DNA from 3 places in the Streptomyces sp. NPDC051677 genome. Region 3 is predicted to be linked to each of the others. Evidence: riboswitches for the same ligand, from Rfam matches in the RefSeq annotation. Region 3 holds a riboswitch; each other region holds the start of a gene.
What was found. A riboswitch is a leader RNA that binds a small molecule or an ion and turns the genes downstream of it on or off. The one in region 3 is predicted to bind cyclic di-AMP.

Region 1: linked by a shared signal. The riboswitch ahead of ACIBAF_RS17435 (transglycosylase family protein) and the one ahead of ACIBAF_RS19045 (NlpC/P60 family protein) in region 3 are both predicted to bind cyclic di-AMP.
Region 2: linked by a shared signal. The riboswitch ahead of ACIBAF_RS40315 (M23 family metallopeptidase) and the one ahead of ACIBAF_RS19045 (NlpC/P60 family protein) in region 3 are both predicted to bind cyclic di-AMP.

Annotation. Positions count from the first base shown of each region.
Region 1 covers NZ_JBITCT010000013.1:58,453-65,019, forward strand. The annotation lists gene eno (phosphopyruvate hydratase) at 1-249, opposite strand, end outside; gene ACIBAF_RS17435 (transglycosylase family protein) at 624-1,325, opposite strand; cyclic di-AMP (ydaO/yuaA leader) riboswitch at 1,329-1,499, opposite strand; gene ACIBAF_RS17440 (transglycosylase family protein) at 1,704-2,756, opposite strand; gene ACIBAF_RS17445 (cytochrome P450) at 2,933-4,246, opposite strand; gene ACIBAF_RS17450 (hypothetical protein) at 4,605-4,760, opposite strand; gene ACIBAF_RS17455 (hypothetical protein) at 4,871-5,062, opposite strand; gene ACIBAF_RS17460 (helix-turn-helix domain-containing protein) at 5,362-6,216, opposite strand; gene ACIBAF_RS17465 (DUF6879 family protein) at 6,230-6,567, opposite strand, start outside.
Region 2 covers NZ_JBITCT010000052.1:5,800-12,366, forward strand. The annotation lists gene lhgO (L-2-hydroxyglutarate oxidase) at 1-103, shown strand, start outside; gene trmB (tRNA (guanosine(46)-N7)-methyltransferase TrmB) at 199-1,050, shown strand; gene ACIBAF_RS40305 (PrsW family glutamic-type intramembrane protease) at 1,109-2,623, shown strand; gene ACIBAF_RS40310 (aldo/keto reductase) at 2,693-3,637, opposite strand; gene ACIBAF_RS40315 (M23 family metallopeptidase) at 3,785-4,822, opposite strand; cyclic di-AMP (ydaO/yuaA leader) riboswitch at 4,830-4,998, opposite strand; tRNA gene ACIBAF_RS40320 (tRNA-Met) at 5,277-5,350, opposite strand; gene ACIBAF_RS40325 (dihydrofolate reductase family protein) at 5,434-6,561, opposite strand.
Region 3 covers NZ_JBITCT010000014.1:177,834-184,400, reverse strand. The annotation lists gene ACIBAF_RS19055 (M23 family metallopeptidase) at 1-881, shown strand, start outside; gene pcrA (DNA helicase PcrA) at 937-3,435, opposite strand; cyclic di-AMP (ydaO/yuaA leader) riboswitch at 3,675-3,854, shown strand; gene ACIBAF_RS19045 (NlpC/P60 family protein) at 3,862-5,028, shown strand; gene ACIBAF_RS19040 (tellurite resistance/C4-dicarboxylate transporter family protein) at 5,396-6,403, shown strand; gene ACIBAF_RS19035 (hypothetical protein) at 6,381-6,567, opposite strand, start outside.

The sequences.
Region 1 (6,567 bases), on a different contig from region 3:
GCCGACGAGCTCCGGACCGATCTGCTCGATGACGGCGAGGACGGCCTTCTCGACACCCTTGCCGTGGTAGCGGTTCGGGTCACCGTCGCGCAGCTCGATGGCCTCGAAGGCGCCGGTGGAGGCGCCGGACGGGACGGCGGCACGACCCGTGCTGCCGTCGTCGAGGCCGACCTCGACCTCGACGGTGGGGTTCCCTCGCGAGTCGAGGATTTCCCGGGCTACGACGACGTCGATGGACGGCACGAGCATCTCCTTCTTGGGATGTGACGCTGAGAGTGCGGGGCCCGTGGGCCTTGCGACTAGAGCCTAACCGCCCGAGGGGCGTCGGCAGCCGACCGACCGCCCTGTGGACGAACTGACGGTACACATTGTTCCCGCTCGGAACAAAGAGCGGGTGACAAACAGGCAAAGAGAGCGCGCAAGAAGAGCGAGCGGGGAGAGCGAGGGGGCGAGCGAGCGGGGAGAGTGGGCATAGAGAAACCCCGCCCCGGTGCGTACGGGGGAACACGCACCGGAGCGGGGAGCCCGTGGGGACGGGGGTGACCCTCACGAGGTCTTCAGTGTGCCGACCTCGGGTGTGAGGGCGCTGTGGCTTCTCTGAGCCTGCCCTGGGGAGCCGGGGCTCACTTCAGGTGCAGCTGCTGACCCGGGTAGATGAGGTCGGCGTCCTCGACGATGTCCTTGTTCAGCTGGAACAGCTTCTGCCAGCCGCCCTTGACCTTGTGCTTCTCGGCGATGGAGCTGAGGGTGTCGCCCTTGACGACCTTGTACTCGCCGTCGCCCTTCTTGACCTTCTTGCCGGTCGGCGTGGTGACCGTCTTGGAGGCGGCCGGGCGGTCGGTGGAGCGGGAGGTGCTCTGCTTCTCGGTCGAGCGGGTGCTGGCGCTGCTGTCCGAGCTGCTGGAGCTGCTGGAGCTGCTCGACGAGCCGGAGGAGCTGCTGCCGTTGTAGGCGGCGCCGGACAGGCCCGTGCCGCAGACCGGCCAGGCGCCCTTGCCCTGGGAGGCGAGGACCTTCTCGGCGACGGCTATCTGCTGCGACTTGGAGGCCTGGTTGGCCTGCGCGGCGTACTGCGTGCCGCCGTACGCGGCCCAGGTGGAGGCGGAGAACTGCAGGCCGCCGTAGTAGCCGTTACCGGTGTTGATGGACCAGTTGCCGCCGGACTCGCACTGGGCGACCGCGTCCCACTCGGAGGCGGTGGCGGCGGAGGCGTTGCCGGCCGCCATCAGCGGGGCGGCGATGGCGACACCGGTGACGCCGGCCAGCGCGGCGACGCGGGTGGCCTTGGACGGACGGCGGTGCTTGCCCTTACCGGAAAACAGCATGGTGGATCCCCTCACCGACGCCTGCGAGGTGAGCTGTCGGGTTCGGGCCGGTTGAGTTGCCCGGCCGCGCTCTCGCTTTCGCGATGCGCGACTTCACCCCAAGCCGCTCCGGTCAACTGCCCGGTGCGGCGCTTACCTTGGGTCCCCCGCTCCTGCCTACGGCGCTTGACGCGACGACTGTTCCCGGGCTGCCACTGGCAGGATTCGGCGTTGCGACGGCCGGGGCTCGGGTTGCCGAGCGGGACGACCGTAGACACGCGATCCGCGGAATTTCAAAGACGATCAGGGCTTCTGAGACTCATCCCACACTTTCACCAAACCGGACATTCGGCGCGAAATGTGACGTGAACTCCCGCTGTTTTTCTTGGGTTTTGCGCCCTATTCAACCCCTGTGTCAAGGGTCTGACCGGGGGCGATGTCGCTCGGGTCGGCGCCGATGAGGTCCTTGTTCTCGGCGTAGAGGGCGCGCCATCCGCCGTCGAGGCCAAGGGAGTCGGCGATGGAGGCGAGCGAGTCGCCCTCCTGGACGACGTAGGTGGCCGCGGCATGCCGGCCGGCGGAGGCGGTCGTGGCGCCGCCGACGGCGTCGTCGGCGCTCTTGGTCGTGTTCTCGTCTGCGGTGGCGCCGCGATGCCGGCCCGAGCCGAGGGAGCCGGTGTCGACGAGGCTCCAAGAGCCCGCATCCTGGACCGACTTGTCCGGGTCGTCCGCTTTCGGGGTTCCTGTGGGCGAGCCGCCGGTCGCCTGCGCGTCGCCCTGGCCGCCGGAGCCTTCGGACTTGCCTGCGTCCGCGGAAGGGGAAGGCGAGGAGGGCGAAGGGGACGAAGGTGACGCAGAGGGCGAACTCGATGAATCACCGGACGAGTCGGACGACCCGGAGGATTTGCCCGAACCGTCGCCGCTGCCCGAAGAGTTCGAGGAGCCCGAGGAGCCCGAGGAGCCGGACGACCCGGAGGATCCCGACAACCCCCTGGACAGGTCGGACAATCCGGAGGAAGCAGATGAGTCGGACGAGTCGTCCGCCAGGCCGGTGTCCACGCTCTGCGCGCCGTTCGCCTGGGTGAGCCCGGAGGTCAGCCCGCAGGTGCCCCAGGCGCCGATGTTCTCGGCCGCGAGCAGTTTCTGCGCCACGGCGATCTGCTGGTTGCGGCTGGCCAGGTCGGGGCGCGTCGCGTAGTCGAGCCCGCCGTACGTCTCCCACTGCTTCTGGGTGAGGCTCAGGCCGCCGTACTCGCCTTCGCCCTTGTCGACGGCGCTCCACGAGCCGCCGGTCTCGCACTGCGCCACCTTGTCCCACACCGTGCCGTCGGCGGCGCTCGCGCCCGAGGCGGCGAGCAGCGGGATGGCGATGGCGGAGCCCGTCACTCCGGCCGCGACGAGGAGCGCCGGGGCCTGGCGGGGGCGACGGTGTCGACCGTTCCCGGAGAGCATGCGAGGGGCCTTTCTCTGGACAGCAGTACCGGCGCGGCGGGTGAGACGGGTGAGACTGACGCGTCGCGCTGACGCATGAACGTATCGGCAGACGATCACTTGTCACAAGTTAATGCCGCGCAGATCACGTGAAGATCACAGAGGTGAGGGACGGTCACCTTCGCTTCTCCGAATGGTCACACTCCGGCTGACGAGTGGTCAGAAGTGCGCTCGGAGTGCGCAGGAGTGAACTGCACCGGCAGGGTCCGCAGGCCCCGCATGATGAGCCCGCCGCGCCACCTCAAGTCGGCCGGATCCACGGCCAGTCGAAGGTCGGGCAGCCGGGTCAGCAGCGTGGCCAGCGCGGTCTGGCCCTCCAGCCGGGCCAGCGGGGCGCCCAGACAGTAGTGGATGCCGTGGCCGTAGCCGAGGTGCTGGTTGTCACGGCGGGAGAGGTCGAGCGTGTCGGGGTCCGTGAAGCGGGCCGGGTCGCGGTCGGCGGCCGCCAGGACGACGAGGACGGGGTCGCCGGGCGCGATGTCCTGCCCGCCGATGCTGAGCGGCTCGGTCGCGAACCGCCAGGTGGCGAGTTCGACGGGTCCGTCGAAGCGCAGGAGTTCCTCCACACCGGTCTCCAGCAGGTCCCGCTGCCCGGCCGCGAGGGACGCCTGCAACCGCACCCGCTGCTCCGGGTGGGACAGCAGCGCGTGGAGCCCGTTGCCGATCAGGTTGACGGTGGTCTCGAAACCGGCGAAGAGAAGGATGAAGGCCATGGCCGCGGCCTCGTTCTCGGTGAGGTGCTCGCCGTGGTCGGAGGCGCGGATCAGGCCCGAGATGAGGTCCTCGCCGGGGGCCGGCTCGGCGGGGAGCCCGGCGCGCTTGCGGTGGATCAGCTCCAGCAGGTAGCCGCGCATCTTCTTCACCGACCGCGCGACCCCGCCGCGAGGACCGCCGCCGTGCCGGATCATCATCCCCGCCCAGTCGCGGAAGTCGTCCTGGTCCTCGCGGGGGACGCCCAGGAGGTCGCAGATGGCGTAGATGGGGAGGGGGAAGGCGAAGTCGTGGATGAGGTCGGCCTCGCCCTCGGCGGCGAACCGGTCGATGAGACGGTCCGTCAGCTCCTGGACGCGGGGCGCGAACTCGGCGACCCGACGCGGGGTGAACGCCTTGCTGACGAGCCGGCGCAGCCGGGTGTGGTCCGGCGGGTCGATGTTGAGCAGATGCGTCATCAGCTCGGCCTTGCGCTCACCGGGGATGCCGGTCTTGCCCTTGGCGTGCGCAAGTTCTCCTGACTTGCATGTCATGTGATGGTCGGGGTTCTTCGACAGCCGGCCGTCTGCCAACGCCTGACGTGCAAGGTCGTAGCGGGTGACAAGCCAGGCGTCCACGCCACTCGGGAGCCTCGTCCACCGCACAGGCTCTGCGTCCCGCATCTGCGCGTAGGTGGGGTAGGGGTTGGAGGCGAACTCCCATGAGAAGAGTTCGGGTACGCGGGGCTCGTCGTGGTGCATGTGACGAGCCTACGTAGCAGCCCGACCGGCATCCCTATATATAGGGGCGCAGTACGCCACGCTGCGACAGCACCCCCGGACCCACTTCCGGGGGTGCTGCTGTGTCTGACCTGCGAAAACGCAGAAGCCCCGCTCGCTCCGAGGGTGGAACCCGGAATGAGCGGGGCTTCAATGTCCGCCTCCGCACCCCGTTGGGGGACGGGATGCAGCTTCCTGGGCGGACAACCTCCCCGTCGACGTACGGGGAGGGATCTGGACGCGGACGAGGGTGCGGGGAGTCGGCCGACCTCACATCAACCTCAACCCGGACCACCCCCGCCGCGCCCCCACAGCCGACGCACGGGCGCCGACCGCGGGTCTAGGGTGCGGGCGGCCCCTCGGGCTCCTGATCGACGATCGGCATGCTGGCGTTCTCGGTGCTCGGCACGCTGAAGTTCGTGATCGCGTGCGTTCGGAACGTGGTGTGCCACGGCCGCAGAACCAGGTGCTTACTGGCCCACTCGACAGGGTCCATACCGTCCACTATGGGCACCATGTCGACACACCCGGAGCACTCCACGTAGCGCGCGGTCCATACGTCGTCGAGCTCCTCCGACGATCGGACTTCCGGGAAAGGATTCCGGCTCACCTGCTCCCCCTCACGCGCTTCGTCTCGGCGTACGTCGCCTGGCGCACGACGTCGGGGGACGCGGCCCATTCGCGCCCTCCCCCGACGGGACGTAGGTAGACCCGTCCGCCCAAGCGCTCCCGGAACTCCCCGAACTTGTCCCGCGCGGTGTCCTTCATGACCGTGCCGACGGGCGGTGTGTGCGTCACTGGGACCCCCCATGCGCCGATTCCTTGTGCCGGCGCATCTTCACGACGATGTCCGACGATCCCGACGGGTCGTAGCTCTCGCTTCCCGGCGTCGTAGCCCGCACCCATTGCCGCTCGAACGCGGAGCACGTCGCGCACCCGGGGATCGGTGCGGGACGAGAGAACACCAACGGGTCGGGAAGTTTTGAGCCCTTCTGTAACGCCATCCCTGCACCTCCTGAGACGTCTTGGGCAACGACTCGAAGCTATGCGGGAGGGGGAGCATGGTTCCACGAAGTTCTATGAGGTTCTACGCTTCTTCATCCGAGCGAGGCAATGGCCGACGAGATGCGGGCGCGTGCTTCGGTGCCGTAGACAGCAAGAGCCGTCATTTCGTCGAAGGCATGGGCGTACTGCGCGATCTCTCCGGGTGCCGTCACCGTCACTGCTGCCGTTAGCAACTCAACGTGCACGCGCCCTTCGTCGAAGACAGTGAATGTCTCCAGCGTCCACATGCCGCGTGCTCGGCCGGCGGGGATGATGCCGACGGACACGGCTGGAAGCGCCATGACGGAGAGCAGATATCCCAGTTGCCCAGCCGTCGTAGCTGCATCGCCTACGACGTGGCGGAGGACGCTCTCCTCCAGGACGACCGCGAAACGGTGGTCACCCTCCCGGATGACGTGGGACCGCTCGACGCGCGCGGCAGCAGCGTCCGCAACGTCGTCAGGCGTGCCGTGCACGCGCGCAATGTCGCCGAGTAGCGCAGCCGCGTACTCGTACGTCTGGAGAAACCCTGGGATGACGGTGGAGCTGTAGACACGGAACGTCCGCGTGCGCTCGTAAAGCGGGACGCGTGACTCCTGTAGACGCCGGAGCCCGGAGCGCTGCACCCGTCGCCATTCGGTGTACATCGAGTCGGCCGTACGGTTCGCCGCCAGGAGATCAGGGATCCGGTCCTGCGCGCCGCAGGCCAGGCACCATGCGCGGATGTCCTCGTCGGACGGGGGTGTCGTAGCGCTCTGCAAGCGCGACACTTTCGACGGTTGCCACCCTGCGCGTGCAGCCACCTCCCTACCAGTCAGCCCGGCATCCCGTCGGATCTCGCGGAGTTGCTCCGCGACCGCACGGCGGGCGGCGTCAAGGCTGGACGAGGGATAGGGAGATGGCTGCATGGATGTGCGGTGCTCAGATCCAGTAGTCCGCGTGTGGAAGCGCTCGCTCCCACACGGCTTCGAACGCCTCCACGTGACGCTTCACGACGTCGGTCGAGTCGTCCATGATGTCCTCCACGAACCGCCCGTCGCCGCCGAACAAGCTGAAGCGGATGAGTCGGTCGTCGAAGATCCACAGATCGTTGCCCGGGAGGAGCAAATCCGACGCCAGGCGTCGCGGTAGCCATCGGACGTCTTCGCCGGCTGCAAGGTTCTGCGGCGTGCACGAGTGCTCGTAGCGGATGTACTCGCTGACTGGCTCCGAGACGACACGGGCACGTCGCATGACCACGCCACGCGCCACGGCATCCC
Region 2 (6,567 bases), on a different contig from region 3:
CGCGGTGCACGTGCTGAACGCGCCCTCGCCCGCGGCCACCGCCTCGCTGCCGATCGGGCGGGAGGTGGCCCGCAGGGCACTCGGAGTGCTGGAGGCGTCGTGAGCGGCGCCGGCGCCGAAGCCTTCACGCGGGCCCCGGCCTCGGCCCCTGCCCAGGCTCACGGCCGCCCGCCCGGTCCCCGTAAAATCGACCTCACTGTGTCTGATTCCGTGAGTACCCCCGAAGTCCCCCAGCCCTCCCCCGGCGGCGAGCACCACCCGGGTGAGTCCGTTCGGCATACCCGTGCCAAGGGGGAGCCCCGGTTCCCCGACGGGCCCAAGGCCGATCCCGCCGGGTCGCACTTCGAGCGGCGCATCCGGAGCTTCCAGCCCCGGCGCAGCCGGGTGACGGCCGGGCAGGCGGACGCCTTGCAGCGGCTGTGGGCCAAGTGGGGACTCGACATCGACGGGCACCCCGTCGACCTCGCCGAGTTGTTCGGCGGCGACCGTCCGGTCGTCCTGGAGATCGGCTTCGGCATGGGCGAGGCGACCGCGCAGATGGCGGCCGCCGACCCGGACACCGACATCCTCGCGGTGGACGTGCACACGCCCGGCCAGGGCAACCTGCTCAACCTCGCCGACCAGAACGGCCTGACCAACGTCCGGGTCGCCAACGGCGACGCGATCATCCTGCTGCGCGAGATGCTGCCGACGGACTCGCTCGACGGGCTGCGCGTCTACTTCCCCGACCCCTGGCCGAAGAAGCGCCACCACAAGCGGCGCCTCATCCAGCCCGCGTTCCTCGACCTCGCCGCGACGCGGCTCAGGCCGGGCGCGCTCGTGCACTGCGCCACGGACTGGGAGCCGTACGCGGAGCAGATGCTGGACGTGCTCACCGCGCACCCCGACTTCGAGAACACCCGGGCCGACGGCGGGTTCGCGCCCCGGCCCGGCTTCCGGCCGCTGACCCGTTTCGAGGGGCAGGGGCTGGACAAGGGGCACGTGGTGAACGATCTGCTCTTCCGCCGCGTACAGCATCGCGTCCGGCCCGGGGATCGCCGACCGGCCTAGGGATCACTGACCGACCGCCCCGTCCACCACAGTCCCCTCCCTCGTTAGGGTCGATGCCGTGGCCATCAGTCCCCCGTTTCCGCCCTACCCGCCGCATCCCCCCGGCGGCGCTCCCGAGGCCGGTGTGCTCAGGCACGCGCACTGGTGGCAGCGCAGGTGGGTGCGTTACGGGGCGCTCATCACGCTGCTCGCGCTGTCCGGGCTGGTCATCGTCGCGCTGGTGCGGGAGCAGACCGGCACCGAGGGGTTCCTCGTCGGGCTCGGGCTCGCGGTGCTGCCCGTGCCGCTGCTCATAGCCGCCTTCCGCTGGCTGGACCGGGTCGAGCCCGGGCCCTGGCGCAACCTGGTGTTCGCCTTCGCCTGGGGTGCGTGCGCGGCGGCGCTGATCGCCATCGTCGCCAACAGCTTCGCCACCCGGTGGATAGCCACCGCGACCGCCGACCCGTCCAGCGCGGACACCCTGGGGGCGACGGTCATAGCGCCGATCGTCGAGGAGTCCGCCAAGGCCGCCGCCGTCCTCCTCGTCTTCCTCTTCCGCAGGCGGGACTTCACCGGGATCGTCGACGGCGTGGTCATCGCCGGCGTCACCGCCACCGGCTTCGCGTTCACCGAGAACATCCTCTACCTCGGCACCGCCTTCGGCACTGACCAGCTCACCGGCGACAGCGGCATCGCCTCCGTCACCGCCGCGACCTTCTTCGTACGCGTCATCATGTCGCCGTTCGCGCACCCCCTGTTCACGGTCCTGACCGGCATCGGCTTCGGCGTCGCGGCGCTCTCCGGGGAACGTCAGCACCTGCGGCGCGTGCTGCTCCCGCTGTCCGGGCTGCTTCTCGCGATGGGCATGCACGCCCTGTGGAACGGCTCCTCGACGTTCGGCGAGTTCGGGTTCTTCGCGGTGTACGCGGCGTTCATGGTGCCCGCGTTCGGACTGCTGACCTGGCTGGTGGTGTGGACGCGCCAACGCGAACTGCGCACCGTACGCGAGGAACTGCCCGCCTACGCGGCCGCCGGCTGGCTCACCCCGGCCGAGCCGTTCGCGCTCGGTTCGATGCGGGCCCGGCGCGTGGCCCGGGTGTACGCGGGCCGCCACCTCGGCAAACCGGCGGCGCGGGAGGTGGCGCGGTACGAGGCGTACGCGACGTCCCTGGCGTTCCTGCGTCACCGCGGTCGGCGGGGGCGGGCGAACGCCGACTTCGTCGTACGGGAGCGGGAGTTGCTGAACGAGCTGTGGCGGCGCAAGGACATCGCCCGGCCCGCGCTGGACCACGCCGCCCGGATAACGGCCCCGCCGGTCCGGGCGACCGCGCCGCCCTGGCCGGTGTACGGGGTGTACGGGTACGGCCAGGGGCCGGTTCAGGCGCCGGGCCAGGGGCAGTGGCCGGGCTACGGGTATCCCGCGGCACACGCGCCGGGCTACGGGTATCCCGCAGCACACATATCGGGCTACGGGTATCCCGCACAGCCACATCCGGGACAGCCGTATCCCGCACAGCCACATCCGGGACAGCCGTATCCCGCACAGCCCTATCCCGCACAGCCCTATCCGGCCTCCAACCCCTACCAGTCGTGACCAGTAGGAGTAAGAGGGGGCAGGAGAGGGCTCAGGAGGAGTACGGGGGAGTAGGGGGGTAGGAGGGGCTCAGGCCGAGGCCTGGGTCAGCCTGGTGACCTCCGCGTCCGTCAGGTGCAGCTCCGCCACCTCCAGCAGCGCCGGCAGCTGCTCGATCGTCCGCGCGGAGGCGATCGGCGCGGCCACCGTGGGCTGCGCCGCGAGCCACGCCAGCGCGACCGTGGCGACCTGGGCGTCGTGGGCCTGTGCGATCTCGTCCAGGGCGGTGAGCACCTTCTGGCCCCGCTCCGTGTCGAGGTGCTTGGCGGCGCCGGCGGCGCGGGCGCTCTCCACCGTCGTACCGGGCCGGTACTTGCCGGTGAGGAAGCCGGAGGCCAGCGCATAGTACGGGACGGCGGCGAGGCCGAAGCGGGCGGCGAGGTCCTGGAGGCCGCCCTCGTAGGTGTCGCGCGAGACCAGGTTGTAGTGGGGCTGGAGGGCGACGTAGCGGGCCAGGCCCTCGCGGTCGGAGAACTCCAGGGACTCCTGGAGGCGTTCGGGGGAGATGTTGGAGGCGGCGATGTGGCGGACCTTGCCGGCCTTCACCAGTTCGTCGAGCGCGCCGACGATCTCCGCGACGGGCACCTCGGTCTTGTCGAAGTGCGTGTAGTAGAGGTCGATGTGGTCGGTGCCGAGGCGGCGCAGGGAGGCGTCGGCGGCGGCCTTGATGTTGGCCGCGGTCAGGCCGGGGAAGTCTGGGTGCTGGCTGACCTTGGTGGCGATGACGATGTCGTCGCGGTTGCCGCGCTTCTTCACCCAGTTGCCGATGATGGTCTCGGACTCACCGCCGGAGTTGCCCTCGACCCACGCCGAGTAGGCGTCGGCGGTGTCGAGGAAGTTGCCGCCGGCGGCCGCGTAGGCGTCGAGGACGGCGAAGGAGGTCGTCTCGTCGGCGGTCCAGCCGAAGACGTTGCCGCCGAGGGAGAGCGGGAAGACCTCGAGGTCGGAGGAGCCGAGCTTGCGAAGAGAAGTCATGCTTCATATCAACGGGCTCGGGCGGCACACCCATTCCATGGGCAACGCAAAGAACGTGTGAACACCCCTGAGGGGGCCGCCCTGAGTGGCCGCCCTGAGGGGTGTTCCGGTCCTACGGGTATGACAGGTGCTCCCCGGAGGGACTGCTCAGGGGTTGAGGCCCTTGTCGCGCAGCCAGGCCATCGGGTCGACGCCGTCGGAGTTGCCGTTGGGGTGGACCTCGAGGTGGAGGTGGGGCCCGGTCACGTTGCCCGTCGCGCCGACGCGGCCGATCACGTCACCGGTGCCGACCTTCTGGCCGACACTGACGCTGATGGAGGACTGGTGGCAGAACCAGAGCTCGGTGCCGTCGTCCAGCGTCAGGATGGTGCGGTAGCCGTAGGAACCGGCCCAGCCCGCCTCCGTGATGGTGCCGCTGTGGACGGCCTTGATGAGCGTGCCGGTGGGAGCGGCGAAGTCCAGGCCCGTGTGGTAGCCGGAGGACCACATGGAGCCGGCCTGACCGAAGGTCGAGGTGATCGTGTACGAGGAGGTCGGCAGCGTGTACTGCTTGGCGAGCTCGGCCAGGCGCGCGGCCTCGGCCTTCTCCGCGGCCTCCGCGGCGGCCTTCGCCTTGACGGCGGCTGCCTTGGCCTTCGCGTCCTGCTCGGCCTTGGCGACGGCGTCGCTCGCGGCCTTGGCTGCGGCGGCCTCGGCGGCGGCCTGGGCCTTGGTCTCGATCTGGGTCTGCTGCGACTCGGCCTGCGCCATGATCCGGCTGCGCAGGGCCTCACCGGCGTCGGAGGCGCTCTGGCTGCTGTCGTCGGCGGTCGTCTCGGAGCCGAAGCTCGACAGGGCCGGCGCGGCGTCCTGGGCGGGCTCGTCGTCGGAGATGAGCGAGCCGACGTTCGGCAGGTCCGGCAGGGAGATGGAGACGGGGGCCTTGCCGGTGTTGGCGCTGGCCATGCCTCCCGCGCTGACGGCGGCTATGACGCCGACGCCGAGGACGGTGGAGCTGCGGGCGAACCCGCCGCCGCGCTGCTTGGCGACACGGTGCTTGCCGCGTACCGGGCGAATGGACTCCGCGGTGGGGTTCCACTCCTCCCAGGGGCCCTCGTCGGTGCGGTAGTCGCCGTAGCCGAAGGTCTCGGTGGACCGCTGGGCGGGCACGAACGGGGCTTCTGGGGCAGGCCGGTTGGACGCCACGCGGGCGTACTCCTTTCCTTCCGTCGCCTACCGGGTTAGCTGACGGGTTCGGAGCGGGAAGGTCTCCTACGCGCGTATACCGGCCGTGGACTCCGCGAGTTCACGGTGGCTTCCGTGCGATTCACCCCAAGGTGGTGGTTCCCCGGTTCCCTTGCGGGATTCGGCAGTGCGCACGGAGCCGACTCTTGTGACGGCTGGGACGACCGCGCTGCGTTATCGAACGTTAATAGACCTGGGGGCCGGTTTCCAAGCTCTTCTGCTTGATCAACAACATTTTCGGCCTGGGACTTTCGACCCATGACCGGTGAAAAACGGGCGAGTTGACGGAAGGGACGTCCAGAAACACAGCGCACGCACAGTAACCAACCAGCCACATGCCCGGGATGGGCGCCGAGGAGTCCCGGATACGCACCGAGGGCCGGAACCCTTTCGGATTCCGGCCCTCGGCCTTCAGTAGCGGGGACAGGATTTGAACCTGCGACCTCTGGGTTATGAGCCCAGCGAGCTACCGAGCTGCTCCACCCCGCGTCGTTGTGACTCCAGTCTACGCTACTTCCGGGGCGCGAAACACCACGGTTTACCGCCGCCCCTGACGCCCCGCCCTCACCGCCTCATTCCAGGTGCCGGTTCGGGGCCTTCGCCCGCGCCTCGAACTCCGCAAGGACGAGGACGTCGACGCCCGCGGCCGTCAGGAGCCCGGTTCCGTCCGCCTCCGTCACGAAGGTGTCGGGCTCGCGCCAGGCGGTGACCACCCGGCGCACGCCCGCGTCGAGGATGAGGCGGGCGCAGGGGGAGGGACGGGAGGAGCGGCGGGCGCAGGGTTCGAGGCTGCTGTACACGGTGGCCGTGGGCAGCCGGGGGTCGGCGGGGTCGAGCTTCGCGAGGGCCGCCTCCTCGGCGTGCACGACCGGGTCGCCGGCCTCGCGGGAGTGACCGCGGGCCAGTTCCGTGCCGTCGGCGGCCACGATCACCGCGCCGACGCTGAATGCGGTCCGCGACGGCGGGCACTGGGCCGCGAGCTCGCAGGCGAGGGCCAGCCAGTGGCGGTCGGCCGCGGCGGCGAGCGGTCCGGCGCCGGGGGCGGTGGGCTGGTAGCGGTTCAGCACGACGTCCTCGATGCGCCGCGTCTCGACCAGGCGCAGCCGTCCGCCCTGGTAGCCGCCCGGCCCGAAGAGGCGGGGCGCGTCCGGGTCGCCCACGAAGAGCGGGGCGACGACGAGCTGGAGTTCGTCGGCGAGGCCCTGCTGGAGCAGCTGGGTGTGGACGGTGCCGCCGCCCTCGACCATGAGACGCCGCACGCCACGCACATCGTGCATATGTTCGAGGAGGCGGCGCCAGTCCAGTTCGGGGCCGAGCGGGACGACGTCCGCGGCGATGCCGAGTGCGCGGGCCCGCTCGGCGCCCTTGTCCGTCGTGCAGACGACCTTCTCGCCGCCCGTGTGCCAGAAGTTCGCCGCGGGATCGAGCTCGCCGGAGCCGCTGACCGTGACCTTGAGGGGGTACGGCGGCCGCCCCTCGGCGACGCGGGCGGCGCGCCGCTCCGGGGAGTTCACGAGGAGCCGGGGGTTGTCCGCGCGGATGGTGCCGGCGCCGATGAGGATGGCGTCGACGGAGGCCCGTACCTCGTCGACGCGGTCGAAGTCGGCGGGGCTGGAGAGGAGCAGGCGCTCGGGGGCAGTGTCGTCCAGGTAGCCGTCGAGGGAGACGGCGGCGGACAGCAGGACGTACGGGTACGGCATCGACGC
Region 3 (6,567 bases):
CCGCCACCTTCCAGCACCTCGGGTCCGACGAACCCGCCCCGGCCGAGGGCGAGTCGCCCGCCAGCGACCCGCTTCTGCTCCTCGACGACCAGGAGGAGGCCGCCCCCGCCCCGCTCGGACGGGCGGCCGCCCGCAACGCGAACCGCTCCCGGCGCCGTATGCCCGCGAAGCGCTCCGCCCTGCTGACCGTGGCCGTGCCCTCGGCCTGCGTGATGGGCGTCGCCGGGATCGCCGCGGCCTCGGTCGGCACGCTGACCGGCGGCGAGGGCAAGGACACCACGGCGTCCGCGCCGGACGCTCAGCCGGTGAAGCCGTCCGCCGCCAACAACAAGCTGGACGCCCAGCTCGCGACCCTCAGCGCCGGGGCCGACGACTTCGCCGACCGGGCCAGCCGGACGCAGGAACGCATCGACCTCAAGGAGCAGCAGGAGGCCGAGAAGAAGAAGGCGGCGGCGGAGGCGGCCCGCAAGGAGCGGCTGCGCCCCAAGTACGCCCTTCCGGTCGCCCAGCACGGCCTCAGCGCCTACTTCGGCCAGGCCGGCATCAACTGGATGTCCCAGCACACCGGCATCGACTTCCCCGTCTCGTACGGCACGACGGTGATGGCGGCGACCGACGGCACCGTGCGGACGCAGTGGAACAGCGCCTACGGCAACATGCTGATCCTCACGGCGAAGGACGGCACGGAGACCTGGTACTGCCACCTCTCCAGCTACCGCGTCTCCTCCGGTACGACCGTGCAGGCCGGCGACCCGATCGCCTACTCCGGCAACTCCGGCAACTCCACCGGACCACACCTGCACTTCGAGGTCCGGCCCGCGGGCGGCTCGGCCATCGACCCGCTGCCGTGGCTGCGCAGCCACGGACTCAACCCGACGTAAGCGACCGCGACCAGGCAACTCGCCTGCGGGCCGCCGACGTCGGGCCTTCTCGCGTCTAGAGCTTCTCCACCGGCGCGTACCGCAGCAGCAGCCGCTTCGGCTTGGTGTCGCCGAAGTCGACCGTGGCCTCCGCATTCGCGCCCGTGCCCTTCACGCCGACGACCGTGCCGAGTCCGAACTGGTCGTGGGTGACGCGGTCGCCGACGGTCAGCGCGACCACCGGCTTCTCCGCCGTCCGGCGGGTCGCGAAGCCGGACGCGCCCGCGGCCGAGGAACGCGAGCGGGACGAGGACAGCGAGGCGGCCACCCCGGACACCGGGCCGGAGGACACGGGCGCGGTCGCCCCCGTCCGCTTCCAGTCCACGTGCGTCGCCGGGATCTCCTCCAGGAACCGGGACGGCGGGTTGTACGACGGCTGCCCCCAGGCGCTGCGCAGCGACGACCGGGTGAGATACAGCCGTTCACGCGCGCGCGTGATGCCCACGTACGCGAGCCGGCGCTCCTCCTCCAGCTCCTTGGTCTGGCCGAGGGCGCGCATGTGCGGGAAGACGCCGTCCTCCATGCCGGTGAGGAAGACGACCGGGAACTCGAGGCCCTTGGCGGTGTGCAGGGTCATCAGGGTGATGACGCCCGAGCCGTCCTCCTGCTCGTCGGGGATCTGGTCGGAGTCGGCGACCAGGGCGACCCGCTCCAGGAAGTCGGAGAGCCCGGGCGGCGTCGCGCCCTCGCCCTCCCCCGCACCGGATTCCTGCTCGAACTCCAGGGCCACCGCGGCGAGTTCCTGGAGGTTCTCGATACGGGTCTCGTCCTGCGGGTCGGTGGAGGCCTGCAACTCGGCGAGGTAGCCGGTGCGTTCGAGCACCGCCTCCAGGACCGTCGCGGGCCCCGCGCCCGACTCGACGATCGTACGGAGCTCGTCCATCAGCGCGTTGAACCGCTTCACGGCGTTCGTCGACCGCGAGGCCATGCCGTAGGCCTCGTCGACGCGCTGCAGCGCCTGCGGGAAGCTGATCTTCTCGCGCTGGGACAGGGCGTCGATCATCGCCTCGGCGCGCTCGCCGATGCCGCGCTTGGGCACGTTGAGGATCCGGCGCAGCGGCACCGAGTCCTCCGGGTTGGCCAGCACACGCAGGTAGGCCAGGACGTCCCGGACCTCCTTGCGCTCGTAGAAGCGGACGCCGCCGACGACCTTGTAGGGCAGGCCGACCCGGATGAAGATCTCTTCGAAGACACGGGACTGGGCGTTGGTGCGGTAGAAGACGGCGACGTCACCGGCCTTCGCGTCGCCCGCGTCCGTCAGTCGGTCTATCTCGTCGGCGACGAACTGCGCCTCGTCGTGCTCGGTGTCGGCGACATAGCCGGTGATGCGCGCGCCGGCGCCCGCGTTGGTCCACAGGTTCTTGGGGCGGCGGGACTCGTTGCGCTCGATGACCGCGTTGGCGGCGGACAGGATCGTCTGCGTGGAGCGGTAGTTCTGCTCCAGCAGGATCGTCGTCGCGTCCGCGTAGTCCTCCTCGAACTGGAGGATGTTGCGGATCGTCGCGCCCCGGAAGGCGTAGATCGACTGGTCGGCGTCACCGACGACGCAGAGCTCGGCGGGCGGCACGTCGTACTCGTTCACCGGCACGTCGACGGGGTGCTCGGAGGTGCCGACCAGCTCCCTGACCAGGGCGTACTGGGCGTGGTTGGTGTCCTGGTACTCGTCGACGAGGACGTGGCGGAAGCGGCGGCGGTAGTGCTCGGCGACGTCCGGGAAGGCGCGCAGCAGGTTGACCGTCGTCATGATCAGGTCGTCGAAGTCGAGGGCGTTCGCCTCGCGCAGCCGCGACTGGTACATGGCGTAGGCCTGGGCGAGGGTCTTCTCGAAGCCGTCGGCGGCCTGGGCGGCGAAGTCCTCCTCGTCGATCAGCTCGTTCTTGAGGTTGCTGATCTTGGCGCTGAAGGACTTGGGCGGGTAGCGCTTGGGGTCGAGGTCCAGGTCACGGCAGACCAGGGCCATCAGGCGCTTGGAGTCGGCGGCGTCGTAGATCGAGAACGACGACGTGAAGCCGAGCTTCTTGCTCTCCCGGCGCAGGATGCGCACGCACGCGCTGTGGAACGTCATCACCCACATCGCGTTCGCGCGCGGGCCGACGAGCTGCTCGACGCGCTCCTTCATCTCGCCCGCGGCCTTGTTGGTGAAGGTGATCGCGAGGATCTGCCCCGGGTGGACGTTGCGCTCGGCCAGCAGGTGGGCGATGCGGTGGGTGAGCACGCGCGTCTTGCCGGAGCCGGCGCCGGCCACGATGAGCAGCGGGGTGCCGGCGTGGACGACCGCCGCGCGCTGGTTTTCGTTCAGCCCCTCCAGGAGCGCCGCCGCGTCCAGCGCCGGGCGCGGGGCGCCGTCGCGGTAGTAGGCGTCCCGGTCCGGGGGCACGTCGAACTTCCCGCCGAACAGATCGTCCGGAACCGACTCCGGTCCGTGATCGTCCTCGGGCGGCGGCGGGGGTTCGTCCTCGTGGGCGCGGGGGCCCTGGAGGTCCGCCAGGAAGCTGTCGTCAAAGAGGCTGCTCATCGCTCTCCGAGTCTAGGGGGCGCCACTGACAACCGGCCGCCCTCCCGGAAACATCCCCCACTCACCCTCCGGCAGACCGCCGTCACGATCCGCGACGGACATGGTCGAAGCACGAGACCACAGCCCGAGGTCACGAAGACGTATCGGGCATATCACCCATCAACCTTCACACGGGCCACACGAGTTGGCTACCGTGCCGGACAGGCCGTACGACCCGCACCGGCGAACCCCGCCGGGCCGCGCGGCCTCCGCCGAATCCGACGCGCCCGCTCGCGCCAGCCGGAGCCGGGGACCCACCGAAACCCTGGGGTGAATCGGCCCAACTCCCTCTCGGGGAGGCGGCCGTAGGGCAACCCTTCCGATGATCTACCCGCCCGAACCCGACAGCTAACCCGGTAGGCGGAGCACTGGAAGGAGTCGCCTCCCTTGGCGTCGCAGCACCGCAAGCCGCGCTCCGCGGGCCCGCGCGTGGCAGGCATCCGCACGCCCGCTCTCGCCACCGCCGCGCTCACGTCCGTGGCCCTGCTCTCCCAGACGGCGAACGCGACCCCGTCGGACGACGGCAAGCCCAGCCTGGAGGAGGTCGAGAAGAAGGTCGACGACCTCTATCGCCAGGCGGAGTCGGCCACCGAGAACTACAACGCCGCCAAGGAGAAGACGACCAAGCAGCGCAAGCGGGTCGACAACCTCCTGGACGACGTCGCGCAGCGCACCCAGAAGCTCAACGAGGCGCGGGAGGAGCTGGGTTCCTATGCCGCGGCCCAGTACCGCACCGGCGCCTCCGCCCCCGACACGGCGACCTTCCTGCTCGCGGACACCCCGCAGGACTACTTCGACCAGAACCAGCTGATGAGCCGGCTGACCGACCGCCAGAAGGGTGCGGTCGACGACTTCGTCACCGAGCAGTCGGCGACGATGCAGAAGCGCCGGGAGGCCACGGAGAGCCTCGCATCGCTCACCGACACGCAGAGCGACCTGAAGACCGCCAAGGCCACCGTCCAGAAGAAGCTCGGCGACGCGCGCGAGCTGCTGTCCCAGCTGACGGCCCAGGAGAAGGCCCGCCTCGCGGCGATCGAGACGCAGAAGCGGGAGGAGGCCGCCCGGCAGGCGGCGGAACTCGCCCGACAGCAGGCCGCGGACCAGGCCGCGGCGCAGCAGGAGAGCGGCGCGGGCTCGTCGAGCACGGAGACCGGGACCGGGACCGGGTCCACCTCCCCTGCGGACTCCTCGTACGCCACCAAGGCCGAGAAGGCGCTCGCCTTCGCCCGCGCGCAGATCGGCAAGCCGTACGTCTGGGGCGCCACGGGCCCCGACTCCTACGACTGCTCCGGCCTCACCCAGGCCGCCTGGAAGGCCGCCGGCGTCACCCTCCCGCGCACCACCTACGACCAGGTGAACGCCGGCACCACGGTCTCCCTCGCCGATGCCCAGCCCGGCGACCTGGTCTTCTTCTACGACGACGTCAGCCACGTCGGCGTCTACATAGGCAACGGCATGATGATCCACGCCCCGAAGCCGGGCGCCTACGTCCGCGAGGAGTCGATCTACTACGCCGGCGAGTCGATCATCCACAGCGTGGTACGCCCGGCTTGAGCACAGACGTGCGCGCGTAGGCGAGCCGCTTCCGGTGGGGCACGCGCGCGTGGCCTGCGTGGCGGACACGCGCGCGTGAGCGTCGCGGCGGGCGCACGCGCGCGTGGGGTTCGTTCGCGAAGGCGGAGGCGAAGGCGGAGTCGGGCAGTGGGCTTCGCCGCCGGCGGGGGCGAGGGCCGGCCACGCTGAGCGGCGGCGTGGCACGACCCGCGCCTGCACGGGCCCCCGGACACCCCGCGCCCCCGGACACCCCGCGCTCACGGCCTCCCCGCGCGCCCCTGCTCCGCGCCTGCACCCGCGCGTAATTCTGGCCGCCCGCGCGCGTGCCCCGCTCGTGGGGTGTGGCGTGCTCCTTAGCATCGGGCGCATGCCCGGCTCCTCGGCTCGTCCCTCGCCCGCGCCCTCTCCCGGCTCCGCTCTGCGCCTCTGGTGGGCGCGGCGGCCACCGGCGGCCGGGGCCGCGGTGCTGGCGACCGGGATCGTGTCGATCGGCCTGCACCTCACGGGATACGACGTCCTGTCCCGCGTCACCCTGGCGATGACGGGCGTGGCGTGGGCGGCGCTGGCGGCGGACTTCGTCGTCCGGCTGCTGCGGCAGCGCGAGCGGTGGCTGGCCGAGGCGGGCACGCCGGGTGCGCTGACCGCCGTGGCGGCGACGACCGTGCTCGGCACCGGCGTCTGCGCGCTCGGCCGGCGGACCCTGGCCGAGGCGCTGCTGGCGCTGGCCGCGGTGCTGTGGCCCGTGCTGCTCGTGACCGTCGTACGGCGGTGGCGGCGGGGCATGCCGGGGGCGGTGTTCCTGTGCTGCGTGGCCACGCAGGGACTCGCCGTGCTCGGAGCGGTCCTCGCCGAGGCGGAGTCCGCGGCCTGGCTCGCGCACACCGCGCTCGTGCTGTTCTGGCTCGGGATCGCGCTCTACTGCGGCGCCCTGGCCCTGTTCGACCTGCGTCAGGTGGCCAAGGGCCCCGGGGACCAGTGGATCGCGGGCGGCGCCCTCGCCATCTCGGCGCTCGCCGGGGCGAAACTCCTCGCGGCCGACGACGGGGGCCTGTACCTGTGGAACGGCGACGACACCGGCGTGCTGCGCACGGTGACCGTCACGCTGCTGGTGCTCGACCTGGCCTGGTGCGCACTCCTGCTCGTGGCCGAGGTGCGGTGGCCCCGGCCGCGCTACGACGTGCGCCGTTGGGCGACGGTGTTCCCGATCGGGATGACAGCAGCGGCGACCCTGTCCGTGGCCGCCGCCGTCGACGTCCCGGCGCTCAAGGGACCGGGGCAGGTGCTGCTGTGGGTGGCGGTGGCGGCGTGGCTGACCGTCGCCGCTCTGGCACTCGCCGCGGGCCGTGCCTCCGTCAGGTCCAGAGCACCGCGATGAAGACGTTCGCCACGGTCAGCAGTCCGACCAGGCCGAACAGGGGCTTCTCCACCTTCTCGTCGTCCCGCTTCACATAGACGAGGCCGAGGATCACGATCAGCAGCGCCAGCTTCACACCGATCTTGATGTTGTTGACGTGCTGGTCGTCTGCCTGGTTGAGGCCG